Lactiplantibacillus plantarum: one gene and its partner. The protein of the gene in region 1 binds, or shares a complex with, the protein of each later gene. Links are inferred from orthologs where the notes say so. Each region holds a gene or a part of one and is shown on either strand. Other genes may lie near its edges.

Region 1 (3,237 bases):
CAGTATGAGTTTATTTGAATCATTAGCCCCTAAGATCAAAAAACAGCCGGAGCTTTCGTTAGGTGAGCGATTGGCCAAAGAAGCGGAGTATCTTGGTGTGTACGTTTCAGGGCACCCTGTGGAAACGTATGATTGGCTCGCGCAACAACGACATACACAATTAGTCAGCACGCTCACGAGTGAACAACCGGCACAAATACTGGTCTATATTACTAAGGTCCGAACGATTCGGACCAAACGTGGTCAACCAATGGCATTCGCAACGGGAAGTGATTTGTCCGGCGAAATTGACTTGACGATTTTTCCCAATACCTATCAACGGATTCAGGCGGAATTGAAACCAGAAGCAATCGTGTTAATTACTGGTAAGGTCGAGCAACAGCGGGATTTGCAAGTGATCGTAAACACCTGGCAGTTGGCGGAACAATTACCCAAACCAACCGGCCAACTCTTTTTGCGGTTGCAACCTGAGCAAGCAACGGCGACTGTGCAAAAGGAAATTTTAAGGATCTTAAGTCAATATCGAGGTCCTAATCCAGTTCTAATTTACTCGGTAGCAGCACATCGAACGGTTGAACTAAATTCACAGTATTGGGTCGCAGAAAATCCAGATTTGGTTGGAGCGCTTACAACCTTATTAGGTCGCGATAATGTGGTGATGAAGAACGCTATCCCTTGATACGACGGCGTTTTTTAACGCATTTAATTTTAGAAAATAACAGACAATCCACGTGAAAAGTGTTAGAATCACTTATGGAGTTACGAACTCAATTTATTGCCTGAGGTGAAAAAATGAAACGCATTGGTATTTTAACCAGTGGCGGCGACGCTCCTGGTATGAATGCGGCCGTTCGTGCAGTTGCTGGTAAAGCAATGGCTGAAGGGTTGGAAGCATACGGCATCAATTACGGCTTTGCTGGATTAGTTGCCGGTGACATTCACAAAATAGAAGCAGCCGACTTAGATGGTGTGATTCAACGCGGCGGAACTTTACTATACTCCGCACGTTATCCAGAATTTGCCCATGAAGAAGGTCAATTAAAAGGGATCGAACAATTGAAGCGGTTTGGGATTGATGCTTTAGTTGTTATCGGTGGCGACGGTTCTTACCATGGCGCATTGCGCTTAACGGAACACGGCTACAACACGATTGGTCTTCCAGGGACGATCGATAATGATATTCCTTACACGGACTTCACAATTGGTTTTGACACTGCTGTCAACACCAACGTGCAAGCTCTTGACCGGATTTATGATACGGCTCATAGTCATGACCGGACTTTCGTTGTGGAAGTTATGGGTCGTGGCGCTGGTGACGTAGCCTTATGGTCCGGTGTTTCAATCGGCGCGACTGCTATCGTGGTCCCCGAAGTTGATTGGGACATGGAAGAAATCGCCAACAAGATTAAGCATAACCGGGCCAATGGTCATCGGAGCAACTTGATTGTGTTAGCCGAAGGTGTGATGGGTGCCCAGGAGTTTGTTGAGAAGTTATCCGAATATGGTGACTTTGATGCTCGTGGGAATACCATTGCTCATATGCAACGTGGTGGGAATCCAACTGCTAAAGACCGTGTCATGGCCAGCAAGATGGGTGCCTACGCTGTGGAACTCTTGCTTGCCGGCAAGGGTGGCTTAGCGGTTGGGATTCAAAACAACCAATTAGTCAACCACAACATCTTAGATTTATTTGAATCTAAGCATGACGTTGAAGTGTCATTAGATAAGTTGAATGAAGAAATTTCATTCAAGTAATCATGGCATGTTAGTTCTTATTTTAATTTGATAAAAATGACGTTAATGTCTTTTTATAAAAACTTTCAAGGGAGAGATTTTTCTTATGAAAAAAACCAAGATTGTTTCAACACTTGGTCCTGCCAGCACCGATACTGACACTATTGTTAAATTAATCGAAGCCGGCGCAAATATTTTCCGCTTTAACTTTTCACATGGTGATCATGAAGAACATTTAGATCGCTTAAACAAAGTTCACGAAGCAGAAAAGATTACGGGTAAGACCGTTGGTATCATGCTTGATACTAAGGGTGCTGAAATTCGGACGACCGTTCAAGCTAACGGAAAATCTGAATACAAGATCGGTGACAAGGTTCGTATCACCATGGATGATTCATTAGATACGACCCATGATAAGATTGCCGTTACTTACAAGAACCTCTATGATGATGTTCATGTAGGTGGCCATGTCCTCTTTGATGATGGTTTATTAGATATGAAGATCGACGAAAAGGACGAAGCTAACCGCGAATTGGTTACAACTGTTCAAAACGCCGGCGTTTTAGGCTCACGTAAGGGTGTTAACGCTCCTGGCGTTTCAATCAACTTACCTGGGATCACTGAAAAAGACTCAAGTGATATTCGCTTTGGTTTGGATCATGAAATCAACTACATCGCTGCTTCATTCGTTCGTAAGCCACAAGATGTCTTAGACATTCGTGAATTACTTGAAGAAAAGCACATGGAACACGTTCAAATCTTCCCTAAGATCGAATCACAAGAAGGTATCGACAACGCCGATGAAATTCTTAAGGTTTGTGATGGTTTGATGGTTGCTCGTGGTGACATGGGTGTTGAAATTCCTGCTGAAAATGTGCCATTGGTACAAAAGAGTTTAATCAAGAAGTGTAATGCTTTAGGTATGCCTGTTATCACGGCTACTCAAATGTTAGACTCAATGCAAGAAAACCCACGTCCTACTCGTGCCGAAGCTTCTGACGTTGCCAACGCTGTCTTTGATGGTACTGACGCAACGATGCTTTCTGGTGAAAGTGCTAACGGTCTTTACCCTGTTGAATCTGTTGCCATGATGGCTAAGATTGACGAAAAGGCTGAAAACACTTTGGCTGAAAACGGTACGTTACAATTAAACCGTTTCGACAAGACTAGTGTTACTGAAACAATCGGTATTGCGATTGCTCGGGCAGCTAAGAACTTGAACATTAAGACGATTGTTGCTGCGACTGAATCTGGCTACACTGCTAAGATGATTTCGAAGTACCGTCCAAATGCTGATATCTTAGCAATCACTTTTGACGAACGGACTCAACGTGGCTTAATGGTTAACTGGGGTGTTCAACCAATCGTGGCTGAAAAACCAGAAACCACTGATGACATGTTTGATTTAGCTGCTTCTAAGGCTGTTGAACTTGGCTTTGCCAAGGAAGGCGACTTAATCTTGATTACTGCCGGTGTGCCAGTTGGCGAACGCGGTACGACTAA
Region 2 (3,569 bases), 360 kb from region 1 along the record:
CACTCTGACCATCAACGTCGATCACACAACCCGACAACACTGCCGGACTATCCTCTTGCACGTTGAAACGGGTCGGCATTTGTTCCAAGAAACGCTGAATAACATTCTCACGGGTCATTCCTAAAATACCATTATACGGACCCGTAAAACCAACGTCACTTAAAAAGGCCGTTCCATTGGGCAATACGCGTTCATCACTCGTCTGCACATGGGTATGGGTGCCGACTACCGCACTCACCTGACCATCCAAATACCACGCCATGGCTTCCTTTTCACTTGTCGTTTCAGCGTGAAAGTCGATGAAGATGTTAGGTGTCTCTTCCCGCAGTTGCTCGACCAATGGTTGGACAGTCGTAAAAGGATCCGCTAAATTTTGCCCCATAAAGACGTTTCCTTGAAGATTAATCACGGCCAACTTCACCGTATTGACCTTCACGATCGTATAACCAACCCCCGGAGTCGTCGCTGGCGGAAAGTTCAACGGTCGAATCAACTTCTTAGCACCATTAATAAAATCAAAGATTTCATTATTATCCCAGGTGTGGTTGCCCATCGTAATGACATCAGCCCCCGCAGTCAAGATGTCCTTATACACTTCCTGATTAATGCCGCGGCCGCGGGTGGCATTTTCCCCATTAACAATAGTAACTTGTGGCTTGTAGCGCCGTTTTAACTTAGGTAAGTACGTGGTGACCGCCGTTTGGCCGACATTGCCCATGACATCCCCAACAAATAGAATTCGCATAGATTGCTCCCTTGTTTTAACGTTATACCAATTATTTTAGCATTATTTAGCCTTGAAAACGTGATTGAATTCTGCTGGCAACTAAAAAAATGAGCTTAGGTCAAGACCTAAACTCATTTCCCGGTTATTTAGCGTAATCCACTGCTCGAACTTCCCGAATAACCGTAACCTTAATATGACCGGGATATTCAAGTTCATTTTCAATCTGCTTTTTGACATCGTGCGCCAAAACCGTTGCCTGTAAATCAGAAATCTCGTTTGGCTTAACGATGACTCGAATTTCACGACCAGCTTGAATCGCATAGCTCTTCTTGACGCCATCCTCATTATTAGCGATCGCTTCCAGCTTCTCGAGCCGATGAATATAATTCTCCAGCGACTCACTCCGAGCACCTGGCCGGGCGGCTGAAATTGAATCAGACGTCGCAACCAACACCGCGATAATCGACTTAGCTTCCACATCACCATGATGGGAGGCAATCGTGTTAATCACGACGGGGCTCTCTTTGTACTTCGTTGTTAATTCCACGCCAATTTCAACGTGGGAACCTTCGACCTCATGATCGACGGCCTTACCAATATCGTGTAATAATCCTGCGCGTTTCGCGAGTGTAACATCTTCACCAAGTTCAGCGGCTAAAACGCCCGCTAACTTCGCAACTTCAATTGAGTGATTCAAAACATTTTGACCATAACTGGTCCGATAATTCAGCCGACCAACAAGCTTGATCAAGTCAGGATGCATCCCGTGCAATCCTAAATCAAAGACAGCTTGTTCACCAGTTTCACGGATCTTTTCGTCCATTTCCTTACGCGCTTTTTCAACCATTTCTTCAATTCGAGCTGGATGAATCCGCCCATCTTGAATCAGCTTTTCAAGCGCGATCTTTGCGATTTCACGACGAATCGGATCGTAACCACTTAAAACGACGGCTTCCGGCGTGTCATCAATAATTAAATCAATTCCCGTCAGCGTTTCCAACGTTCGGATGTTACGACCTTCCCGACCAATAATCCGGCCTTTCATGTCGTCATTCGGCAAAGAAACGACCGAAACCGTGGTTTCAGAAACCATATCGGCAGCACTTTGCTGAATCGCTTGGACAATTAAGTTTTTGGCTTCTTTTTCAGACTGCGCTTTCACTTCGTCCGTATTTTCTTTAATTAACACGGCCCGTTCATGCGTTAATTGTTCGCGCGTTTGGGTCAAAATCTGATCGCGAGCTTGTTCTTGCGACAAGGCGGCGACCCGTTCTAACTCAGCTTGACGTTGCGTGATTAGTGAAGCTGCACTTTGTTGCTGTTGTTCAACGCGTTTTTGCTCATTGGCAATCTTATCTTCTTTTTTACCTAAAGCATCCTCGCGCTTTTCAAAAGTATTCTCTTTGTGATCTAAAGTTTCTTCACGTTGAAGCAACCGGTCTTCTTGCTTTTGAACTTCATTCCGACGTTGCTTTAACTCCGTTTCAACTTCAGCCCGGTAGCGATGACTCTCTTCCTTAGCTTCAAGGACTTTTTCTTTCTTATGAGTCTCCGCTGCCCGTTTGGCCTCAGAAATAATACCTTCGGCTGTGTTCCTGGCAACGTCCAATTCTTTTTCATGGACGTTCTTGCGTACATAGTAACCAATCCCATAACCGACAACAATTGCGATGACTGCGAGGATTATACCGAAAACATTCATGTTTCCACCTCCGCACCACCAAAATCCAGTTAACATAAAATCAACTACAAATTTTCAGATGTTATATTTTGATTATTTACACACTTGTTATTCTAATGTTAGAAACGAATAGTGTCAACTTAAAGTCTTATGGCAACCGCTCTCTGCAGGCTACTTTTGTCGTGCAAACAAGCTAAGTATGTACAAAAAACGCCCAAAATAAATATTTTGGGCGTTGCATAACAAACTGTCTATTTTTCGGTTGGTTGGTCGCCGAGATCGAGAGCAGTTTCCGCTGGTGTCGCTTTAGTGGACTTACTTTGACCCTTACTGCCATTCTTAGCAGTTCCCTTATCCTTAGCTTCTTTGGCCTGATCATCAGTTTCAGACGTTTCTTCACCAGTTGCATCCATACCATATGCATCACGAACCTTTTGGCGAATCTCCGTCATGACATCAGGATGCTCGTCCAAATACTTCTTGGCATTTTCACGGCCTTGACCAATGCGATCGTCACCATATGAATACCAAGAACCACTCTTCTTAACAATATCCTTTTCAGCAGCCATATCAACAATTTCACCAGTTTGTGAGATACCTTGACCATACATGATATCCACTTCGGCACGCTTAAATGGCGGTGCAACCTTGTTCTTAACGACTTTGATCCGGACACGGTTACCAATAATATTGGTTCCTTCCTTGATCTGTTCTGCCCGCCGTACTTCCAAACGAATCGTGGCGTAAAATTTCAAGGCCCGACCACCAGGAGTCGTTTCAGGATTACCAAACATCACACCAACTTTTTCACGAATTTGATTGATAAATAACGCGATTGTCTTGGTTTTGTTCAATGTCCCTGATAACTTCCGGAGCGCTTGTGACATCAGCCGCGCTTGTAACCCAACGTGTGCGTCACCCATTTCACCTTCAATTTCGGCACGTGGCACTAAGGCCGCCACCGAGTCAACAACTAAAATATCGACCGCACCACTGGAAACTAAGGCATCTGCAATTTCAAGCCCTTGTTCACCAGTATCTGGTTGCGAAAGTAACAGGTCATCAATGTTGACCCCTAGGTGTTCCGCATAAACGGGGTCTAGTGCGTTTTCAGCATCGATATAGGCCGCCGTACCACCCTGCTTTTGAACTTCAGCAACC

What was found. The genes of interacting proteins can lie anywhere in the genome.
Region 2: pfkA (region 1) and rny share a complex: the UniProt entries of both Bacillus subtilis proteins name them as parts of the possible RNA degradosome complex. The link is inferred for Lactiplantibacillus plantarum from one-to-one orthologs.

What each region holds. Positions count from the first base shown.
Region 1 is NZ_CP039121.1:1,756,421-1,759,657, reverse strand. The notes cover bases 1-2,773. They hold pfkA (6-phosphofructokinase), read left to right. Parts: upstream 1-792; coding sequence 793-1,755; downstream 1,756-2,773. Other genes in these bases: pyk (pyruvate kinase), read left to right, coding at 1,841-2,773; dnaE (DNA polymerase III subunit alpha), read left to right, coding at 1-679. Outside these bases: more of pyk, read left to right, coding at 2,774-3,237. UniProt on the Bacillus subtilis protein: Catalyzes the phosphorylation of D-fructose 6-phosphate to fructose 1,6-bisphosphate by ATP, the first committing step of glycolysis.
Region 2 is NZ_CP039121.1:2,120,188-2,123,756, forward strand. The notes cover bases 150-3,102. They hold rny (ribonuclease Y), read right to left. Parts: upstream 2,430-3,102; coding sequence 870-2,429; downstream 150-869. Other genes in these bases: E5260_RS09935 (TIGR00282 family metallophosphoesterase), read right to left, coding at 150-745; recA (recombinase RecA), read right to left, coding at 2,660-3,102. Also shown: more of E5260_RS09935, read right to left, coding at 1-149; more of recA, read right to left, coding at 3,103-3,569. UniProt on the Bacillus subtilis protein: Endoribonuclease that initiates mRNA decay. Initiates the decay of all SAM-dependent riboswitches, such as yitJ riboswitch. Involved in processing of the gapA operon mRNA, it cleaves between cggR and gapA.